One region of the Glaciecola sp. 1036 genome, then DNA from elsewhere that is predicted to be linked to it. Evidence: predicted binding sites of a transcription regulator. Region 1 holds the regulator's gene; the other holds the start of a gene.
What was found. The regulator FNR, encoded in region 1, switches genes on or off when oxygen is low (the NO sensors DNR and NnrR bind a similar motif). The targets are predictions, from matches to a motif close to TTGATCTAGATCAA.
Positions count from the first base shown of each region.

Region 2: the regulator FNR is predicted to act here: its motif matches at 4,948-4,961, upstream of ccoG (cytochrome c oxidase accessory protein CcoG).

Region 1 covers NZ_JBLWFH010000001.1:71,760-83,459, forward strand. The annotation lists gene ccoN (cytochrome-c oxidase, cbb3-type subunit I) at 1-641, shown strand, start outside; gene ccoO (cytochrome-c oxidase, cbb3-type subunit II) at 638-1,243, shown strand; gene ACNKW3_RS00310 (cbb3-type cytochrome oxidase subunit 3) at 1,243-1,419, shown strand; gene ccoP (cytochrome-c oxidase, cbb3-type subunit III) at 1,423-2,376, shown strand; gene ACNKW3_RS00320 (FixH family protein) at 2,486-2,977, shown strand; gene ACNKW3_RS00325 (heavy metal translocating P-type ATPase) at 2,992-5,397, shown strand; gene ccoS (cbb3-type cytochrome oxidase assembly protein CcoS) at 5,407-5,607, shown strand; gene ACNKW3_RS00335 (sulfite exporter TauE/SafE family protein) at 5,600-6,268, shown strand; gene fnr (fumarate/nitrate reduction transcriptional regulator Fnr) at 6,297-7,037, shown strand; gene uspE (universal stress protein UspE) at 7,143-8,045, shown strand; gene ttcA (tRNA 2-thiocytidine(32) synthetase TtcA) at 8,134-9,027, shown strand; gene rssA (patatin-like phospholipase RssA) at 9,040-9,948, shown strand; gene ACNKW3_RS00360 (DUF2987 domain-containing protein) at 9,936-10,568, opposite strand; gene ACNKW3_RS00365 (glucosaminidase domain-containing protein) at 10,565-11,347, opposite strand; gene ACNKW3_RS00370 (hypothetical protein) at 11,340-11,700, opposite strand, start outside.
Region 2 covers NZ_JBLWFH010000003.1:353,914-365,613, reverse strand. The annotation lists gene ACNKW3_RS06640 (thiol:disulfide interchange protein DsbA/DsbL) at 1-126, opposite strand, end outside; gene ACNKW3_RS06635 (TonB-dependent receptor plug domain-containing protein) at 268-2,151, opposite strand; cobalamin riboswitch at 2,204-2,432, opposite strand; gene ACNKW3_RS06630 (serine/threonine protein kinase) at 2,476-3,450, opposite strand; gene ccoG (cytochrome c oxidase accessory protein CcoG) at 3,443-4,882, opposite strand; gene ACNKW3_RS06620 (hypothetical protein) at 5,105-5,470, shown strand; gene ACNKW3_RS06615 (DUF3016 domain-containing protein) at 5,561-6,112, shown strand; gene ACNKW3_RS06610 (ExeM/NucH family extracellular endonuclease) at 6,283-10,848, shown strand; gene ACNKW3_RS06605 (GGDEF domain-containing protein) at 10,922-11,700, opposite strand, start outside.

The DNA.
Region 1 (11,700 bases):
TTCCTGACTGGACGCAGTCACTTGGCATGGTTATGTCCATTATATTATTCGTTCCATCTTGGGGTGGTATGATTAACGGTATCATGACACTTTCAGGTGCTTGGCATAAACTTCGTACTGACCCAGTACTTAGATTCCTAATCGTTTCCTTGTCCTTCTACGGTATGTCTACCTTCGAAGGTCCTATGATGTCTATTAAAACCGTAAACGCCTTATCTCACTATACAGACTGGACTGTAGGTCACGTTCACTCTGGTGCATTAGGCTGGGTAGCTATGGTATCAATCGGTAGCTTATATCACTTAATTCCGGTGTTATTTAATAAATCAAGAATGTACAGCATTAAATTGATTAATGTTCACTTCTGGCTCACCACAATCGGCGTTGTACTTTACATTGTTGCTATGTGGATGTCTGGTGTTCTTCAAGGTCTAATGTGGCGTGCAGTCAATGCTGACGGTACTCTCACCTACTCTTTTGTTGAGTCACTTGAAGCTTCTAAACCATTCTATGTTGTACGCTTCATTGGTGGTGTGTTTGTCGTTGCTGGTATGTTGATCATGGCATACAACGCTTATCGCACGATTCGAGCACCAAAAGAAGAATTAGAAGGTGATGTTGCATTAGGAGCTGCCCAATGAAAAATCCACATGAGTTAGTCGAAAAAAACGTTGGCTTATTAACTATTTTAGTTTTAGTGGCAATTAGTTTTGGAGCATTAGCGCAGATTTTGCCATTGATGTTCCACCAACACACCTTAGAGCCGGTAAAAGGATTACGTCCTTATACAGCGCTTGAATTGGAAGGTAGAGATATCTACATCCGAGAAGGGTGTGTCGGTTGTCACAGCCAGATGATACGTCCTTTCCGAGCTGAAACCGAACGTTACGGTCATTATTCTGTAGCCGGTGAATCCGTTTGGGAACGTCCATTCCTATGGGGCTCAAAACGAACTGGTCCTGATTTAGCACGTGTTGGAGGCCGTTACAGTGATGAATGGCATCGAGTACATTTGCTAAATCCACGTAACGTTGTGCCCGAATCTAACATGCCTGGTTACCCATGGTTGGCAACCAATACATTAGATGGCGAAGATACAGCTAAGAAAATAGAAGTATTTAAAATGTTAGGTGTTCCATATACAGATGAAGACATAGCTGGTGCCAAGGAAGCAGTAAAAGGTAAAACCGAAATGGAAGCCTTAATTGCTTATCTTCAGTCACTAGGGACGCATCTAAAATAATGGATCAAGGTATTATCGGCAGTATATTTACTGTCATCGTTTTCGTAAGTTTTATTGGGATTGTCCTTTGGGTCTTTAGCAGTAGAAACAAAAAGAAATATGACGAAGCTGCTAATTTAGTTTTCGATGACGAAGACAACCAAGAGAAAACCAATAAGAAAGACCAGGAGTCTTAAATCATGAGTATGTTTTGGACAATTTGGATCAGTGTGATAACGCTAGGCTCTATTGCTGGCTGCTTCTTTCTGCTCCGTTGGACACTTGCAAACCAAACAGGTGTTCCCGAAGGCGAAGAAATGGGACATGAGTTCGATGGAATCGTTGAAATTAACAACCAACTACCACGTTGGTGGACCATCCTTTTCTGGATAACTATGGTATGGGGCGTATTATATCTTGCGGCCTACCCTGGACTTGGCGCTTATAAAGGCTTTTTAGGCTGGAAGAGCTCAAACCAAGGTGTATTATCATTAGAAGAGTCAGAACAAGCGCTTAGAGCTGATATTGAAGGTAATGCTTGGAACGAGTATGCAATTCAAATTAAACAAGCTGAAGAAGAGTTTGATCCTATCTTTGCTGAATATGCAAAAATTCCAGTGGAGCAATTAGCAACTAATGACGAAGCAGTACAAGTAGGTAAGCGTTTATTCTTACAAAACTGTGCGCAATGTCATGGTAGTGATGCTAGAGGTCAAAAAGGTGGGTTCCCTAACCTAACTGACAACGATTGGTTATACGGTGGAAGCGGCGATAAAATCAAAGAAACCTTAATAAATGGTCGTCAAGGCGCTATGCCTGGATGGTTAGAGCCTTTAGGTGAACAAGGTGTTGCCGAGGTGGTTGCCTATGCTATGAGTTTGAGTGATCATCCAGACACTGATACCGCATTAGTAGATGCTGGACAAGCTCGCTTCGTAGTTTGTGCTGCTTGTCACGGTATGGACGGTAAAGGTAATCAGTTATTAGGAGCTCCTAACCTAACAGACAACATTTGGTTGTACGGTGGTTCTAAACGAGCAATTACTGAAACCCTTAACTATGGGCGTAACGGAGTAATGCCTTCATTTAAGAAAACCTTGGGTGAAGATAAAATCCACGTTGTAGCATCTTACGTTTATAGCTTATCTAATTAGTCGAGTTACTCGAACTAATTTGGTAAAGTAATTACCAAGAGGAAAGCCTCGTTTTACGAGGCTTTTTTGTATAAATTCAAATCTTAAGTAGTGATATAAGTAAAACAATATGCAAAATGAACAAGTTAAGCCTTGGTATAAACAATTTTGGCCTTGGTTTTTGATTGCAATTCCAGTGTCTTCAATGATTGTTGCCTCAGTAGTGGTTAAATTTGCCACCGACGGCACTAATCACTTAGTCGTGGATGACTACTATAAAGAAGGCAAATCAATCAATCTTCGATTGGATCAAATTGAACGGGCTCGAGAGCTGAATATCACAACCCTACTAGCGATAGACGCGCAAAATGCAACATTAGAGTTTGTCACAGGCTTGCCTGAAACCGGTGAGGCTTTAAGATTGAATCTTTTCCACTCTACTCAACCCCATCGTGATACAGAAATTCTATTAGCAAGAGATGCTTCTGGCGTTTATCGAGGAGTAATTGATTTTCCAGTCGATGGTAAATGGCGTTTAAGGCTTACGCCAATGGATGATAGTTGGAAAATTCAACAACGCATTGAATTACCCAAGTCGTCAGCCGTTGAGTTTAATCCATAGTAGTAGAAAGTGAAATGAGCATAGCTATTGCTGAAGGTTGTTGTTTTCATTGCGGATTACCAAACGAAGAAGGCAATAAATATCCAGTTGAAATAAATAACAAATTACACCACATGTGCTGTCCGGGTTGCCAAGCAGTGGCACAGGCTATTGTCGAAAATGGGCTGGCAAATTATTACGAATTTAGAACAGAGCCCGCTGCACGTGGCGATTCAGCCTTAGATAACACCATGGCTCAACTTTCTGTGTATGACGAACCTGAATTGCAAGAAGAGTTTGTATTTGACCAAGGTAAACATAAACAAATACAGTTGACAGTTGAAGGCATTACTTGCGCAGCATGCGGTTGGTTAATAGAAAAACAACTGGCGAAAGTAAAAGGCTTAAAACAAATTTCAGTGAATGTTTCGGCCAGAAGAGCTTTGGTGACTTGGGACGAAAGCGAAACCAAGCTATCAGGAATTCTGGCGCGCCTCAAAGCTATTGGTTATGCCTCCCTGCCTTTTCATCCTGATGAACACGAAGCGTCGTTCAAAAAAGAACAAAAAAGTTACATGAAAAAGCTGGGGCTTGCCGGCATTATGACCATGCAAGTGATGATGCTCGCCTTTGGTCAATATTTTGATGTGTTTGGGAATTTAGATGCGCAAACACAAGGTTACTTTAATGCTGTGAGCTTAATGTTAACCACACCAGTCGTTTTTTATTCTGCAAGTGTATTTTATCTAAGTGCGCTAAAAGCCATACAGGCTCGAACCGTTAATATGGATGTTCCTGTTACCATTGCCATATTTTCAACCTACATTGCCGGTTTGCTAGCCGTCAATGATGGCAGTGGTGAAGTGTATTTTGAATCTATCTGTATGTTTATCTTTTTCTTGCTAATCAGTCGTTTCTTAGAACACCGTTCACGGCATAAAGCCACTGAAATATCTTCTAATATGCTTAAACTAATCCCTGCTACAGCCAGTAAATTAGTCAATAACGACTGGGTGTCAGTGTTAGCTAAACAGCTTGTTGCTGGTGAACATGTATTGGTCAAAGCAGGTGAATCAATTCCAATAGATGGCAAAATTGTAAAAGGCCAGTCTACTATTGATGAATCTATGCTAACCGGTGAGTTTGAGCCGGTATTTAAAGCGCAGGGGCAACAAGTCTACGCGGGTACCGTAAACCAGCAAGCTAACCTTGAAATCGAAGTGACTAGTCAATTAAAGTTTGCCATGATGAATCAAATTCTTCGCTTGCAAGAAGTTGCTTTAGCGCGAAAACCCAAGATTGCAAAAATGGCAGATACCTTCTCTCGTTATTTTGTATCTATTGTTTTAATGATCAGTGCGTTAACTTATATTTATTGGCATCTGCAAGACAGTACAGATGCCTTTTGGATCACTATTTCTGTTTTAGTTGCAACCTGCCCTTGTGCCCTAGGATTGGCTACTCCCTCTGCCCTAACTTGTGCCATGGCAAAATTGAATAAATTAGGCATATTATTAAAAAGAGCCGATGCTTTAGAGCAAATGACCAACGCCACAGACATAATATTCGATAAGACCGGCACCTTGACTCAGGGTAAATTCTCTATTCAACAAATACATATGTTGTCTGATAAGTACTCACAAGATTACGTTATGCAGTTGGCAACATTCATCGAAAAACGCTCTGAACATCCCATAGCTAAAGCTTTTGACTACGGATTTGACGCCCATGATTTCCAACTAGAAGATTATCAAATCACTATTGGTCAAGGCGTACTAGCAAAGGTGAATGGAAATTTAGTGGTAGTGGGATCTAAACGCTTTATTAAATCGCAACTAAACAATGCAGAGGTTTGCGATACCATTAATGCCAATGTGTATATTGCAATAAATCATGAAATCGTTGCAGCCTTTTTAATTACCGACACAGTATTACCTGAGACTCAAAAAGTGATCAGTGAATTAAATGACTATTCGTTATGTATTCTAAGCGGTGATGAGCAAAAAAACGTGAATAATATTGCAACAGAGATTGGAATTAATCGCGCCGTTGGTGAACAAACGCCTGAAGGAAAGCTCAATTATGTACAACAAGAACAAGCGAAAGGTAAATCATTAATAATGCTAGGCGATGGCATTAATGATGCCCCTGTATTAGCGGCTGCTGATGTGTCTGTTGCGGTCGGAAACGCCTCTGATTTAGCCAAGAATGCAGCTGATGTCATCTTAATCAATCCCAAATTAAATGCCTTGGTTGATTTGATAAGCATGGCGAAACGCACAAAAACTAAAATAAAACAAAATATTATTTGGGCGCTTAGTTATAATGTCATCGTTCTGCCGTTTGCAGTAATGGGCTTACTAAGTCCTTGGCAAGCTGCATTAGGCATGTCCTTAAGTTCGATTATTGTTGTGTATAACTCTACTCGTTTAATGCGTTAAGAGGATGCTATGAGTATAATTTATGTGTTAATTCCCTTGGCGATTATTATAGTAGCAATAGCCATAGGCGTTTTTTTCTGGGCAGTACGAAATAATCAGTTTGATGATTTAGAGCGTCAAGGTTATAGCATCCTTTTTGACGATGATGTTGAAAGTAAAGAAAAAGACAAAAATGAACAAAAAGCTGCATCTGATAAAATAGATGAGTGACCTTTCTATATTTTCGGCATTTTTAGTGGGACTGGCCGGTAGCGTGCATTGTATCGGCATGTGTGGCGGTGTGATTTCAGCGTTCTCCTTCGCGACACCGCCAAATGCGAATAAACAACTTTATTCTCTCGCCTACAACCTTGGTAGGATATTGACCTATGCCTTTTTAGGAGCAATTACCGGATATTTAGGCAGCATTGTTTCCAGCAGTTTGGTAACTGATGTTCCTGTTTTACGTTATGTCAGCATCGCTTTTTTATTTCTGTTGGCATTTTATATTAGTGGGATCTGGCGTTTGCTGTCGCATTTAGAAGCTGCGGGAAAGATTATTTGGAAGCGCATTCAGCCCTTAAGTAAGAAGTTTTTACCGGCCAAAACACCGTTTCACGCCATTGCATATGGCGCCATCTGGGGATTTCTTCCCTGTGGGCTAATTTATTCAGCCTTAACTTGGAGCCTAGCATCCGGAAGTGCTACTCAAGGCGCTTTATTGATGTTTAGTTTTGGGTTAGGCACCCTGCCTTCCCTGTTGATCATTAGCTTTGGATTACAAAGTTTACTGCCTTACTTTCAACACCCTATAAGTCGTTATCTAATAGCTGCGAGCATATTCTTAAGTGGATTAATTTTGCTTTTTCAGGAATTTGGCGTTACAGTGTAGTCACTTAAATCTACATTTATAAAACGCAATGTCAAACGTACCTGAACTTTCCATTCATTGTCAAAGTTGCAGTTTTAGCCATCTTTGCCTGCCAGTGGCACTTAATAAAAACGAATTAGAATCACTTGATGACATCATTGAGCGCAAACGCCCTTTGCATAAACACGATAAATTAGTCAGAGCTGGGGATAAATTTCACAGTTTATATGCGGTACGATCTGGTTCATTTAAGTCTTATGTCAGTGATAAAGACGGCGTTGAACAGATAATAGGTTTTCATTTCCCTGGGGATATTATTGGTTTTGATGCCTTAAAAGAAAACTTACACCAAAGTTATACACAAGCCTTAGAAACAGCTATGGTGTGTGAACTTCCCTATCAAACACTTGAGCAGGTATCAGTTCGTTATCCTAAGCTTAGACAACAAATTATGCGTTTTATGAGTGCTGAGATAAAACACGATCATGATTTAATGATGTTGTTGAGCAAGCGTAGTGCTGAAGAACGTTTATTACATTTCATCAGTCATTTGTCACAACGCTTTGATGAGCGTGGGTTTTCTGCCAGACAATTTAACTTATCAATGACCCGTAATGAAATTGGTAACTACCTAGGCTTAACGGTTGAAACTATCAGTCGTTTATTGACTAGATTTCAAAAAGAAGGCTTAATCAAAGTCGAAGGTAAACTCATTACTATTGAAAACGTTGATGGACTTAAACAGCGCCTTCCTGAATCAGACATTCCATTTACTGCGGTAAACGAATAAGTTACTGACTTTCTAGAGTTTAATTGATCTATCCCAAAGAGGTTATGTTCTATACATAACCTCTTTTTTATATACTGGCTATGTATCAATATAAGGAGATAGACCATGTTTGCTTGTACCCATATTCTCGCCGTTTTCGATCCTCATACCCACGAACTACAACCGGCACTCGCTAGAGCTTTAACATTGGCAAAAAGGGTCGATGGCTGCAAGGTGACTCTTGTATCATGTATTTACGACAGTACTTTCGATATGACGAATATTCTAACGTCTGAAGAAAGATTCGACATGAAACAAGCGCTTGTGCTTAGCCAAAAGGAAAAAATGCAAAAGGCCTTGGCTCAGTATCCGGATGCAGAAGTAAATATTGAGGTTGTTTGGCATAAAAAGGTACATAAAGGACTCGTCAATTTAGCTACCGAAGAAAACTGTGATCTCATCATTAAATCCTGTAAAGCCCATGAAAAAATTGGACAAAAGCTCTTCACACCGCACGATTGGCAATTATTACGCGAAAGTTCTGTGAATGTTCTGATGGTCAAAGATCATGACTGGCCTGACAATGGAAAAATTGTCGCAGCATTAAGTATCAATGCCAATGACAAAACCCACAGTTTACTCAACGACAAAATCGTTGCTACAGCTCAGGCTTTGACCGGCGCGTTAAATGCTGAATTGCATTTAGCAAACACTTTTGTCGGCGCTCCGATACATGTCAGCGTTGAAGTACCTAGCTTCTCAGCCGAAGTTTATAATCAAACATTAAAGGAAAAGCACACTGAATTAATGAAAGCGGTAGCTAAAACTGAAAATATTCCCGAATCCAATTTACATATTGCAGAGGGTTTACCCGAGGATATTATTCCTGAATGGTGCAGTGAATTAGATGCCGAAATGCTAGTACTAGGTTCAGTAGGACGCAGTGGTTTAAGCGCAGCTTTATTAGGAAATACTGCCGAGCACATCATTGACCAATTGAATTGCGATACTTTAGTCGTTAAACCTTAATTCATAGTTAGGCACAGCAAAAAGTACATTATTTTCTATTGAATAATGTATAATTTTGCTGTGTTTTAGTTATTGAGATTGAGTAAAGGTGTTAGCAACCTCTTCCAACAGTTTTAAAAAATTACAAAAAAGAATTCGCCGAGAAACTGGAAAAGCCATTATTGATTTTTCAATGATTGCTGATGGCGATAAGGTTATGGTGTGTCTTTCTGGTGGCAAAGACAGTTATACACTATTAGATACTTTGTTATATTTGCAAAAAGTCGCGCCTATTTCCTTTTCTATAGTGGCGGTTAATCTAGACCAAAAACAGCCTGGTTTTCCTGAGCATGTGCTGCCAGAATACTTGCAAACCTTGGGGGTTGAGTATCGTATCGTTGAAGAAGATACTTACTCCATTGTAAAAGATAAAATTCCTGAAGGAAAAACCACCTGTTCACTTTGCTCTAGGCTTAGACGTGGCATTCTATATACCACTGCAAGTCAAATTGGTGCCACAAAGATCGCGTTGGGTCACCATAGAGACGACATGCTAGAAACTTTATTTTTAAACATGTTTTATGGTGGCAAATTAAAATCTATGCCAGCCAAATTAGTCAGTGATGATGGTAATCATACGGTAATTCGTCCACTGGCCTATTGCGCCGAATCTGATATTGCTAAATATTCTGAAGCCATGCAGTTCCCAATTATTCCTTGCAATCTTTGTGGATCTCAAGAGAATTTACAACGTAAAAACATCAAATTGATGCTTCAAGACTGGAATAAACGTTTCCCAGGGCGCATTGAATCAATGTTCAGAGCAATTCAATCGGTTACGCCATCGCATTTATTGGATCGTAATTTATTTGATTTTGAACAATTAGAAAGTAATTTTGATTATAAAGCACAAGGGGATACCGCATTTGATACAGAAGATAATTTTGTTCAACGCTCCCCCATTGAAGATTCTTCTACTATATCCATAGTAGAAATTAAATAGTAAGGATACTAAGTGAAAATTGGAATTGCACTTGGCGCAGGCGCGGCTAGAGGTTGGGCACATATTGGTATTATAAAAGCCCTTGAGGAACTTGGCGTTAAGATAGACGTAGTTGCAGGTTGTTCTATTGGAGCATATGTCGGTGCAGCATACGCCAGTGGTAAGTTAAATGAACTTGAAGAATGGGCAAATACCTTGTCTGAATGGCAAGTATTTACCTTGTTGGGTATCGGCTTTCGTCGAGGCGGTCTTGCGAGCGGGCAAAAAGTATTTGAAAAACATAGAAATGAATTCTGTGCTAAATCTTTTGAAACTATGCAAAAACCCTTTACTGCAGTGGCAACAGATCTCTATTCAGGTAAGGAAGTCATATTTAATAAAGGCGATATTAATGATGCTATCCAAGCTTCCTGTGCTATCCCTGCCCTATTTGCGCCCATAGAACATGAAGGGCGATGGTTAGTTGATGGTGCGGTTGTAAACCCAGTGCCTGTAAATCAATGTCGTCAACTTGGCGCAGATTTCGTAATCGCAGTAAACCTATCAGCCGATTTTCGACCTGAGTTGATTGAAAAGTTCGAACATGAACATGAGGAAGTGCAACAGCGGACTGACGAATTCATGGAAAAAGGCAGTTCCGGTTTTATGAAACAATGGTTCTCCCCGACGCCAAAATCAGATAAAAAGTCTCCACCTGGGATCATGGGCGTAATGTCGTCTGCGTTAGAGATATTGCAAGCGAGAGTTACAAGATCTCGTTTAGCGGGTGATCCGCCGGATATTTTGATAGAACCACAACTTCGAGATGTTGGCTTATTAGATTTTCATAGAGCGGAAGAACTGTCTATTGAAGGATACAAAGCCGTTCAGCGTTTGTCACAACAAATTCAATATCAGTTAAATATTACTCAAGAAGATTGAGTGAGCGCAGTAATACGCAATGGCGTTTCGGTAAACTCAATGGTGACAAGATCCTTTATGTCTTGCTCTGATAATTCAAGTCGACCATTGATGATTTCGTGACCAGATTTGAGTTTTTCGTAGTTCAAATCGTCAAAGTGAATAACTAGACCAGAAACCGAAGGCATCATAAAAGATAAAAAGCCGCCCATATCTTCAAAGAAAATTGCATACTGATTGAATAACTCAGTCAATTCCTGTTGTGAATATGCATTTTTTACTAATTCTGGAATAGTTTCTAATTGAACAGACATATCGCATTTATTAGCTGCATCATTCAATTGTAAAATGACTTTTGCATTTACCATATTCAGTGCCCGCTCAAGGGGGACTGTAAATCTGTTTTCACTGGTAATATTGATAGGAATCTGTTTTTTATCAGTACTTATTCTAGCCTCGGTTATTTCGCACATAGTTTGTCTTTCTATATGTCTCAAACCAAAGGCAAATTGTAATTTATTAGTGTCTTCACTATTTAATTTGCGTACATGGCTATAAAAACTCTTATATTCTAATACAAGTTCTTCCGCCGCACTTAAACCAGAAAACACACTTAAAACTACAATTAAAAAATACTTCACGTTGAAATTAATTCCCTGTTGATACGAATCATTTGTTTTAATTCTTCAATGTATTCTTCACCACGCTCCGAATACTTGCTTAAACCCTCGACTAACCGGGTCGCCGCTATTTTTTGTTGATTTTCTCTAAGTTCTTGGCGAATTGTACGAAGCTCTTTATAAGCCGGATGGCTATTCAGATTTCTCATGTAGGAGTACATCGCACTAGAAAGATTATCAAATTTAGCTACTTCATGTGATGCGCCATCATTGCGTCGTTTGGGTACAAAGCCGCAATTTTCAACAAAACACCAAAGCCCAAAGAAGTTATAACCTTTTCGAGCAAAGCGAGAAGTTCCCCAAGCAGATTCGTTCGCGCTTTGGATTAGAACTAACTCAGCAGGAATAATATCAACTTTAGCTAATAGTTTGTCGAAAATAACGAGTTCAGGTTGATCCTCATCAACGCGATATTCATCTAACAAAAACGCAAGTTCTCTTTGCTGCTTTTCGGTTAACTCTTCCCCTGCGACATACTTAGCCCGCCAGGCTTGTATATTTTGCCGGACTTTTAAAATATATTCGTTTTGGGACGCAATGGCAGGTTTTAAATAATCAAAGAAAGCTTTCTTTTTTTCTTTAACATTGCTGATTTCAGCGAAATTAGGTACAGGGTCGTCAGAATATTCCACTTCAGGAATATCCATCACCTCGGAAGGCTCTGGTTGCACCAACCAAATGAGTGCAAGCACTAATACTGAAACGAATATCGAAATACCAATAATTTTAAACTTATGCATCGAAAACTCCTGTAGTTTCAGGGCGATTTATCTCTGTAGTAAGGGTTTTACAGAATAAATCCTGATACAAAATCGCTTTTACATTATGTATATACGGTAAAATCCAGATAAAGCCTAACCCAAGGCTCGCAAATCCTGCGAGCATTAGACCGAAAAATATTAAATATAGCAACGCAATTTTATTAAAGTGCTGGTGCGTCATCTTTACGGATAAAATGGCTGCTTTAAGTGGACCAAGTTGCTTATCTGTAATCAATGGAACTATGAATGTTGACACCATATAGACATAAAATGCTGGCAATACAAGCAACATGAGCCCAATTTGGGTAAGTAAATCAATTACCACTGCAACT
Region 2 (11,700 bases), on a different contig from region 1:
TGGCTTTGATGATAACTTTTCATCCAATACTTGGTAGTGCTCACCTTCTTCCCACAGATTTACTTGACCGATGGCTTGTAAAGGCACCATTAAAGCAACGAAGAGTCCCAAAAAGATTTTTTTCATGTAACGTCCTAACCTTTGATTCTATTTTTAATGTTTATACTGAGCAAATGACAGTTAGACATTAATACTGATTAAAAAATTCGTAGATCATTATAACGCGCTTGATAAGCAAACGCGTTATCTAAATTAATACAAAGTATTTTACCAAGTGAAAGTTAAACTTGCCATTAGACCAAAGGGTTTGCCAACAAATCCAAACACATTTTCATATCTTTTATCGGCGATATTTTCTAACTTCATAGCTAAGCTCAGATTTTCGCTATATTTGTATTGGTAATTAGCATTGATTAACCAATATGCTTTAAGCGCAACCAATTCTGACGGCAAGGGATAGGGAGGATAAAAAACATCCATCCTGCTACCTGTGTAATCCGCTTGCACATAAACATTATGCTTTGGCGCCAGCGTATAACTCACCCAAAAGCTGCCAGAATGGGCAGAGCGACGTAATTGCTTACTTTGCTGCCCTTGTGTATCCAAATAGCTATAACTTATCTGCCAACGAAAATCTGCTAATTCTTGGTAAAACCTGACATCTAGACCTCTATGTTGGGTATTTAGTTCCCCATTTTTTGCAGTATAAAGTCCAGAGTCAATGTCGTATTCAAATCCAAGGATTTCATTTTCCAGTTTGTTTTTAAATAGGCTGATTTCCATAGAATATAGATTGTTCAGCCAAGTTAAACCGATTTCTGAGCCTGTTATTTGTTCAGGTTCTAATTCAGGGTTACCTAAAAATGTACCTGGGAAATAACCAAATCTTTCAGTAAAACTAGGATTTTTAATCGCTTTACCCTGGCTAGCAAACAAGGTCACTTGATCTAATAATTGTATTCTAGTACCAAGACGGTAACTATCAGCGTCGTCAAAATCACTGTTTTTATCAAACCTGTAGTTTGCAATGAGTTTTATCCTGTTGTTAGCTTGATAATTAATGTCTGCGATCAGTGCATCTGAAGTGGTGTCTTGAATTTGATTAGGATCACCATAAGGCGTGGCAAGTCCTCGTTGTTCAAAGTCCTCTTCAACATGTTCGTAAGCTAAATTAACAATGCTATCTTCGGTAATGGAAAACTGATGGTTCCACAGTAAGCGTTGTTTTTTGCCAATGGTACTACCAGTATCAAGTCCAGCGCTTAGGTTGTCATTACGGTTTCGACTAACATGATAGGTGAGGATTTGAGACCAAATATTGTTTTCAGAGGAAAACTGCCAACGCAAGGCGCCCGAATATTGCTTTCCTTCGGTTTGATTATCAGCATCCGCTGGTAATCCTGTAAGAAAACTCACCTCATCAAATTCATTGGTGTAATCAACAAAGCGAAAATTAGCATCAATAATATTTGCCGTGTTTATTTGCCAAGTCACTTTGCCATTAAAGGACAAATTTTCATAGCCGTCATCTTCGTCACCCACTCTGGAAATATTGTGACCATCTGTTTGGAGATAAGATAACCCTGCGCTGTAATGAACCTTGTCGAATGCTGCTGATGTACTGGCCGACAACTGGTAGCTATTAGCATTACCATACGCGGCTGTTAAAGAGGAACGCTTAGTTTGACTGCCGGTTTTTGTTACTATGTTGATAATGCCACTTACTGCAGCACTGCCCCATAATGCACTTTGAGGACCTTTTAAAATCTCGATGCGCTCAATGTTATTGGTAGTAAGATGAGCTAAATCAATCAGCCCACCTTGAGCATTATCATTAATTTCTACGCCATCCACGGTCACCAAAACATGATTCGATTCACTGCCACGAAATCTTATTTCAGTTAACGCACCTAAGGGCCCTGACGTTGATATGTTGGTTCCCGAAACAGAGGATAAAAGCTCAGCGATTGTGTTTGCACCAGAAGCTTCAATTTGTGCTTTATCAATGCTGACATAGCTTCCTGTCACCCATTGTTGCTGAATGTGGGTCCGTGGGCTTGTAATAGTGATGGTTTCTACAGCGTTTGCGGTTGAAAGGCAAAGGAGGCTGGTTGCGCATGAAATCAGCGCAATACTAGTATTGTTTTTCATTGTTGTCCTTGTTGATTGCTCCGCCCGAGCAATGAATCAAATTGTTTGAATTTCAAACACCCATATCAAGGCCGGTATCCGGGCTCACAACTTCAACTAAGACCTTCCCATGTTCAGCAAAAACATCTTGCTCCATACACAGTGGTTGACCTATCGAAACCTTCGACATACTTAATGAGTTTACGTTGTTTACCGTTGCGGGGGCAGCACAGGTATCGCACCTGTTTCCCGTTTAACGCACTATTGCAAGAATAGTGGGCACCTCAACGGCGGGCACTATACCTTGTTAGCGAGAAAGTACAATGGTTAAATTTGTTTTATGATTTATGGGAGAAGCTTTAATGCGGGTTCTTGTAAATTAGCAAATTCTTCTTTCAAAGCGAGAATTTGATTTTCCCAGTACTTATCTTCACCGAACCAAGGAAATGCTACTGGAAATGCGGGATCTTCCCAACGTTTATCTAGCCATGCCATATAGTGAACCATGCGCATCGCTCTTAATGGCTCAATTAGGCTTAGCTCTTGGTGATTGAAGTCATAAAATTCTTCGTATGCACTGACTAAGGTATCTATTTGCAGCAATTGTTGCTGTTTGTCGCCATTCATCATCATCCACAAATCTTGAATGGCCGGGCCTTGACGACAATCATCAAGATCCACAAAAATAGGGCTGTCGCGCCACAAAATGTTACCTGGATGGCAATCACCATGCAGCCTAATACTGGTATAATTATCCGTGAATTTGCTGCTAGCGCTGTCGACTACTAGTTTTAAAATTGTGAAAAAAGATTCATGCAGGTGGCTAGGTACAATGGATGAGTTTTGCAGTTGTAGCAATGGTTTTTGTAAGTAATCTTGAATCGAAATTTGTGGTCGAAACTGAAAGTTTTGTTTAGCTGCAACGGCATGAATTCGGCCAATTAGGCGTCCCATCCACTCCAATTGATCTAAATTATCTACCTCGAACTGTCGTCCACCAACCGAAGGAAATAGCGCAAATTGATATCCGTCATATTGATGCAAACTTTGCCCTGCAAAAAGCGCCGGCGCTACCACAGGTAATTCGGCTTGTTGCAGCTCTAAAGCAAAGTTGTGCTCTTCTAAAATTTGCTCTGTAGACCAGCGAGATGGGCGATAAAATTTAGCCACCAAGCGCCTACCGTCTTCCAGCGCAAATTGATAAACGCGGTTTTCGTAGCTATTTAATGCTAAAAGCCCAGAGTCAACTCGGACATCTAGGCTTTCTATGGCATCCAGAATAAGATCTGGCGTTAATCGGTTAAAACTAAAATCAGACACCGGTAAATATAAAGGTAGTAGGTTCGCTTACCTCTATAGTATCACCTTGTGCTGTAACAGTACTAACGTGTATGTAAATCTTTTGGGTACCAACTTCAAGATTATCAGGAGAGACCCCAATACTGACAGGTAATGTGTAGACACCACCGCCAGGTACGGTCACTTGCTGATCACCATAAAATTTGGAATCTTGTAAACCTTCTACCGAAATCGTATAGGTAGCTTCGTCTTGAGACTTATTAAGGACTTTCAATGTATACACATTTTCAATAAAGCCTTCCATATTTTCCCGATCAAGAGAATTTCGGTCACGAATTATATCCAGCTCTAAGGGCACTCTTGAGGCTAAATCCCAGACTAACAAACTACACATGAGGGTAAGAACAATGGCATAGCCGATAAGTTTAGGTCGAACAATTTTAGTCGTGCCACCTGCAAGTTGATGTTCAGACGTGAAGCTGATGAGTCCTCTGTCATATCCCATTTTGTCCATCACCCCATTACAAGCGTCCACACAAGAACCACAATTGATACATTCATATTGAAGTCCGTTGCGAATGTCTATGCCGGTGGGGCAGACCTGTACGCAAAGGTTACAGTCGATGCAATCACCAAGTCCTTTTGCTTGAACTTCTTCTTGGGACATTTTACGAGTTCTAGGACCTCGTTTTTCACCTCGGGTTGGGTTGTAAGAGACAGTAAAGGTGTCTTTGTCAAACATAGCAGACTGAAAACGCGCATAAGGACACATGTGAGTACACATAATTTCTCGCATATATCCAGCGTTACCATAAGTACAAACAGTAAAGAAGATGACCCAAAAACCAATCCAGAAAGGGGTATTAAGGGTAAAAAAGTCGACAAACAACTGATCGATGGGTGTGAAGTAACCCACAAAGGTTAATGACGTCAGTAATGCAACTCCCACCCAAGCGATATGCTTGAGTGTTTTACGAATAAACTTATCAGCGTCCATTTTGCGCTGATCAAGCTTCATTCGTTTATTTCTTGGTCCTTCGATTTTTTCTTCAAACCAGATGTAAATAAAAGTCCAGGTGGTTTGAGGACACATAAATCCACACCATACTCGCCCAGCAAAGGTGGTTACAAAAAATAAGGCAAATGCCGAAACTATTAGTATGTAAGCTAAAACGGTTAAATCTTGGGGCCACAAGGTGAGAGAAAATATATTAAATCGTTGTTCCGCGATATTGAAAAGCACAGCTTGTTGACCGTCATAGGGAATCCAAGGGACTAAAGCAAAGCCCCCAAGAAAAATGAGTCCAAAGAAACGCCTAATATTTTCGAAAATACCTTCAACAGCCCGGACATAAATTCGACTGCGGGCAGAATAATTGGGTTTCTTAACTGATGACGTTGGCTTTTCTACCTTGACCGGCGTGACGTCCTTTACCTTAATTTTTTCATTCATGTGTAAGGCAATTCCTATACGACTATGACTTTTGCAACAGTATAACAAGTTTGACCACTAAAGTATTAACTGAGATCAATATTATCAACATTCACTCTTTGTATTTAAACATCATACGAACTTTTAATATTAGATACCCTCTAATGAAGGTAAGCGTTGACAATAGGAAGTATTCACAATATACAGTAACTCCCTGTTGTATAAAGGAGAACGGCTTAATACATGTGGCGCAAAATTATTATCGTCGTGCAAGTGCTATTAATTATTTGGGTCTTGCAAACAAACTGGGCAAGAGATGCAATTATGAGTATTGGTCAAACTTTTTCAAGTTGGACAGGTACCGTGATCAATTTGCCTGATAGACAGAAGATAATGACGTTGCGAGATGATTTCATGCGCAACAATATGTCACTGAAACCGCATCAAACAGATTATGTTATCGAAGTAACTGAAAACGTTGATTCAATTAATATTTTTCATCAACGATATTGTATTTCAGAGGATAAGAATCCGTATTTGTTTGGGGAAAACCTTACTCGATTTTGTGGTTTAATTGAGCAATCAGGTATTTTGCCAAAACCTTTATAAACGACGTTAAGCAACTAAAATGAAAAAATTAACGTATATTAAGTAGCTAGTTTATAATTAAGCTTACTAATTACCTCAAGGGGGTGTTCTATGAAACCAATAATCTTAAGCCTTGCCTTGCTTCTATCAAGTAGCCATGTATTAGCGGCTGAAGAAGAATCCTCAACTGTAGTGACAGAAAGTGAAGAGAATTCTGTAAGAATTGAATGGATAGAGCCTAAATCTTTTACTGATGTTCGAGACCGTATCAGCAGTACTGAAAAGTATCGTCGCTATGTATTTAATACTATTCAAAAGCATTTTGAAAAGTTAACCGCAGAGTTACCTGCAGGTTATCAATTAAAAATGCAAGTAACAGATTTAGATTTGGCTGGTGATACAAGAGCTGGAATGTCACTGTTTAATGATCCTAATATGTATGACGTAAGAGTAATTCGTCGTATTGATATTCCTAGAATGCAATTTTCGTATGAATTGATTGATCAAGCCGGTGAAGTCCTAATGTCCGAAAATGTTAAACTTAAGGATATGGGATTTTTGGAAGGACCTCGCTCTATCCGAAATGACCGCCCGCTTTATTATGAGAAAAAAATGTTGACCGATTGGTTCAATTCTACATTTAAAGATGTAAAAGCCGCGTAGCGCTTGAGGTGCCTGACTTAGGCACCTTATCTTCAAGTACATCTTTGCGAAAAGTTATCAATAAATTTCAATTTTAGACTAGACCGTCAAAATTTTGTCACATATAGTTCATAGATGACCTGTACTTTGGTGCAGGTTATTTTTACTATAATGAAAAATGGACCTATGTGATGAAAAAGACCCTTACGACTCTATCGTTGGCGATGCTAGCCGCTTCTAGCGCCCACGCCAATGTCTTTATTTCAGAATACATTGAAGGATCATCGAACAATAAAGCTGTAGAAATTTACAATGCAGGTGAAGCTGCTGTTGATTTAGGTACCTACACGCTCGATTTCTACTTCAATGGTAATACTTCTGCTGGTAATAGTATTTCACTTTCAGGCATGTTAGCGCCGGGTGAAACTTATGTGGTAGCAGATAATGACGCTGCTGATGCCATATTAGCTGTCGCCCAGCTAACGAATTCTGGTAACTTTTTTAACGGCGATGATACTGTTGTTTTGGCAAACAATGGCGTTACAGTAGACGCGATAGGGCAACTAGGTGTTGACCCAGGTTCATCGTGGAATGTCGGTGGTGTGTCTACGCAAAACGCAACCATTATCCGTATTCCTCAAATTACAACAGGCGATACAGACGAATTCAATGCCTTTGATCCTAGCGTTGAATTTACCGCTTTACCGCAAGACGACTTCAGCAATCTAGGTGAGCACACAACTGATTTAGACCCAGGCGATCCGGGTGATCCAGGAGACCCAGGTGATCCGGGCGACCCAGGTGACCCAGGAGATGGCGAGCTAGTCGCTCCATGTTTCAACTGCCCAGACTTATCACCTATTGCTGATCCGGATTCTTTTGATTCTTTAAGTTTCTATGCTGACGTATTTAATGCTATTAACGATGGATTACCCGCTGCACAAGTAAAAGCCTTACTGACAGATAAAGCAACCCAAGGCCATACGCCTTTGTCTTATTCTCAAGTTTGGAGTGCGTTGACTGCTTCTGACGAAGACCCAAATAATTCTGACAACGTGATCTTATTTTATTCTGGTCGTTCGCAAAGTAAATTTACTAACGGTAGCGGTAGTCAATCTTCGAACCCAGATAACTGGAACCGTGAACATAGTTGGCCGAATTCTCATGGATTCCCTTCAAACTCTCAAGACGGTTACACTGACATCCATCATCTTCGTCCCACGGATATTTCAATCAATAGTTCACGTGGTAACTTAGATTATGACAATTCAGATGCACCATTGAGCGAATCTCCAATCAATCGCATAGATAACGATTCTTTCGAACCTCGTGACGAGGTGAAAGGTGACGTAGCACGTATGATGTTCTATATGGACACTCGCTACCAAGGTGCTTCCGGTGATGACACACCAGACCTAGTTTTAGTGAACACCACTACAGGTCCTGGAGAGCCTAGATTAGGTATGCTTTGTACGCTTATTCAATGGCATCAACAGGATCCAGTTGACGATATTGAAGCGAATAGACATAACAAAATTTATCAGTATCAAGGAAATCGAAATCCATTCGTTGACAATCCAAGCTTTGTTGATGCGATTTATACTGCTGAAAACTGTGATCAAGATCCAGGCGATCCAGGCGATCCAGGCGATCCAGGCGATCCGGGAGATCCAGGTGATCCGGGAGACCCAGGTGATCCAGGTGATCCGGGCGATCCTCCAACGCCATCTGCTGCACCGCTTATTTTAACAACGGTAGTAGACGGCACACTTTCAGGTGGAACACCTAAAGCAATAGAGCTCTTTGTTACACAAAACATCGCTGATCTAAGCGCTTGTGGCGTAGGTAGCGCAAACAATGGCGGTGGTACTGATGGTCAAGAATTTACTTTCCCTGCAGTATCTGCCAGCGCTGGCGACTATATCTATATAGCCACTGAAGAACCAAACTTTGAAGCCTATTTTGGTTTTGCGCCAGATTACACTTCAGGTTCAATGGCCATCAACGGCGATGATGCAGTTGAAGTTTTCTGCGATGGTGTATTAATTGATGTCTACGGTGACCAAAATACCGATGGTACAGGTCAAGCTTGGGAATATTTAGATTCTTACGCTTACCGTAATCCTAACACCACTGCTGACGGTACTTTTGATATTAGCAACTGGACAGTTGTAGCACCTAATACACTTGACGGTGTAACCACTGGTGAACAAATTCCATTAGCTTCTTTCAGTATTCAATTGGGCGGCATTTTCTTCTCAGAATACATCGAAGGTTCAAGTTTAAACAAAGCCGTAGAAATTGTTAATTTAACAGGTGCAGACGTTAGTCTTGATGGATACTCCGTTGCTATATACAACAATGGTGCATCTACTCCTAACAGTACGATTAACTTAACCGGTACGTTATTCGCAAACGACGTCTACGTAGTCGCCAACTCTGGTGCAACAGGTGCGATTACTGATGTAGCAGATGTTCTAACGGGCGCGGTAAGTTTTAACGGTGACGACGCTGTTGTGTTATTTAATGCCGACAATGAAGTCTTAGATGCTATTGGGCAGGTAGGTTTTGATCCAGGTAGCCGCTGGGGTTCAAGTCCTATCAGTACTCAAAACAATACTATTCGAAGATTAACTTCAGTCACCGAAGGTGATACAAATCCTGATGATGTATTTGATCCAAGCCTTGAATGGGAAGGTTTTGCCCAAGACACCTTCGATGGTCTAGGTAACTATCCGTTCGATGGCGGAGAAGAGCCGGGATTAGAAATTGGTCTTTGTTTGGACCCTGCGACTTATATCTCTGAAATCCAAGGAAGCGGTTCAAGCTCTCCTTTAACCAATGAAACTGTAGTAGTGGAAGCTGTAGTAACCTCTATTAATGAAGCCATTGGCGGATTCTTCATTCAAGAAGAGCCGGCGGATGAAGATGGTGATGCCACAACTTCTGAAGCTTTGTTTGTACTGAGTGACGATGTGTCAGGTTTGTTAGTGGGTGACCAAGTACGAGTGCTCGGCACAGTGGTTGAGCAATTCAATAAAACCAGTATCGCTGCAGACGAAATTTCAGATGTATGTGGTCAAGCTAGTGTATTCCCGGTTGCCTTAACCTTGCCGTTTGCGGAAGGTTTTGATCTGGAATCACTAGAAAGCATGCTAGTTGAAAATAGCCAAGATTTAACTGTAAGTGATAACTATAACTACGCTAGATTTGGTGAAGTAGTACTATCAACAGAAATGTTGTATACACCTACCCAAATTCACACGCCGGGTTCTGCAGAAGCGCTTGCACTTGAAGCATTGAATGGTAGAAACGGCATTATTCTGGATAACTTAACTGATGGAAGTTATGGTGAAATCCCAGATACATTCGGTGGCGAGTTAGCGACTTACAATCCGTTACGACTTGGTAGCACTGTGTTCTCTGGTGGCCAGTATATTTTAGACTATGGTTTTAGTAACTATCGTTTACGTCCAGTTTCTAACTTATTGACTGAATCACAAGCACGTCCTTATGCTCCAGAATTGGAAGGTAACTTAACGATTGCGTCATTCAACGTATTGAATTTCTTTAACGGGAACGGTTTAGGCGAAGAGTTCGATAGTTCGTTTGGACCAGAATCTCAAGAAGAACTTGAGCGTCAGATTGCTAAAACTGTAGCAGCCATTACTTCAATTAATGCAGACGTTGTTGGTTTAATTGAAATTGAAAACGATGGTTACGACGCCTTAAGTGCTATTGCGCAATTAACCGATGAATTAAATGCGTATATGGGAGAGGGTACTTATGCCTTTATTGATGCTGGAACTGCACAATCAACCAGTTCTCAGTCTGTTGGCATTATTTATAAACCCGCAGCAGTATCTCCTGTAGGAGCGGTTCAGGTATTGACTTCTGATAACTCTATTGAAGATGCCGATGGACCATTGTTCCTTACACCACGCAATAGACCTTCATTTGCCCAGCAATTTGAACATCTAGAGTCGGGTAAAACATTTGTTGTCAACGTTAACCACCTTAAGTCAAAAGGTAGTTCTTGTGGTGCTGGTGATGACAGTGATAATGGACAGGGTAATTGCAACCTAACTCGCGTTAGAGCTGCTATAGGTCTTAAAGCATGGTTAGCGCAAACCTTTGATGGTGAGCCTGTGTTTGTGGTAGGTGACTTGAACTCTTATGCTAAAGAAGATCCTATCGTTGAACTAGAAATGGGCGGTTATCAAAACCTTTTAGCTGCGGCTGAATCTGACGAAGCATTCAGTTACTTGTTCCGCGGTCAAGTAGGAACCCTTGATTATATCCTTGCTAATGATGCCGCGGCAGAAGTGGTTACAGGTATTGCTGAGTGGAATATAAACGCATCTGAAGTTGATGTATTTGACTACAACTTGGATATGCGCTCTACCAGTACGCCAAAACCAGACCAGTACTATGATGAATCACCTTATCGTTCATCTGACCATGATCCATTGATCGTTAGTGTGTATCTGGAAGATCCAGTAGCACGTGCTGACTTAAATGGCGATGGTGTTCTGAACTTGCGAGATTACGTCATTATCGTTCGAGCTTATAATTCAGTCGAAGGACAAAGACGTTATAATCCTGCAGCAGATATGAATGAAGATGGTGTCATCAACCGTGCTGATACTGCTGTATGGCTAGCCACTTATCTTGATTATTTAGCTAATAGAAACAGTAACCGAGCTAATGGTCGAGGTATTGTGAACAAATTAATTAAAGGTAAATTTAGTCGATAATCGATTGTTTTACAGATGTGCAAAAGCCCAGTGAAAACTGGGCTTTTTTGTTTTAATGAAGCTTAGTTTAAGTTTAGGCCGCGACTTTTTGTTTTTTTGTGGTTTTGGTTGCAAAGTTATAAGACTGCACCTGACTTCCTGGTTTCTTTTTCGCTTCAAACAATGCAGTGTCACCAAACTCAATCAGGTTTTTATAAGTAAGCTGGTCCATTTCTTCTTCACTTCCGAAGGAAACAATGCCAATAGAAGCCCCAATTCTTAATTTTTGATCACCGATCTCCTGAGGCATCTTCAATGCTTTCAAGGTTCTTTGTGCCATTTTAAGTGCATTGGCTTTATCTAATTTCGGTAATAGCAAACCAAATTCATCGCCTCCTAATCGCCCCAACGTGTCCATATCTCGGATATTTTTATTGACCACTTCTACAAATGCCTTAAGATATTTGTCGCCAACCAAATGCCCGTATTTATCGTTCACCTGTTTAAACTTATCTAAATCAAAATACATAAAGGATAAACACTCTTGTTGCCGCCGCGCTGCGCTGATGGCTTGTTTGGCACGGTCACTAAACAGATGCCTATTGCAAGCGCCAGTCAAAGCATCATAGTGAGCTAAGCGTTTAAGCCTTATATCTTTTCGAAAATCTCGTTTTAAAGTATTCAGCAAATAAGTGAGGATCTCGGGGGTTATCGCGTGAGTTGGGAATGCGTCTAATGTGTAGTTGCGATAACCTGATACATCAAAGCTATCAAAGCTGTCACTAAGCACAAGAATAGGGCAGGGCAACTCTTTTGCAGAATATTGTTTAGAAAGTTGGCGCCTTAAGGGCGCGAATTGTTCTTGGGTTACAA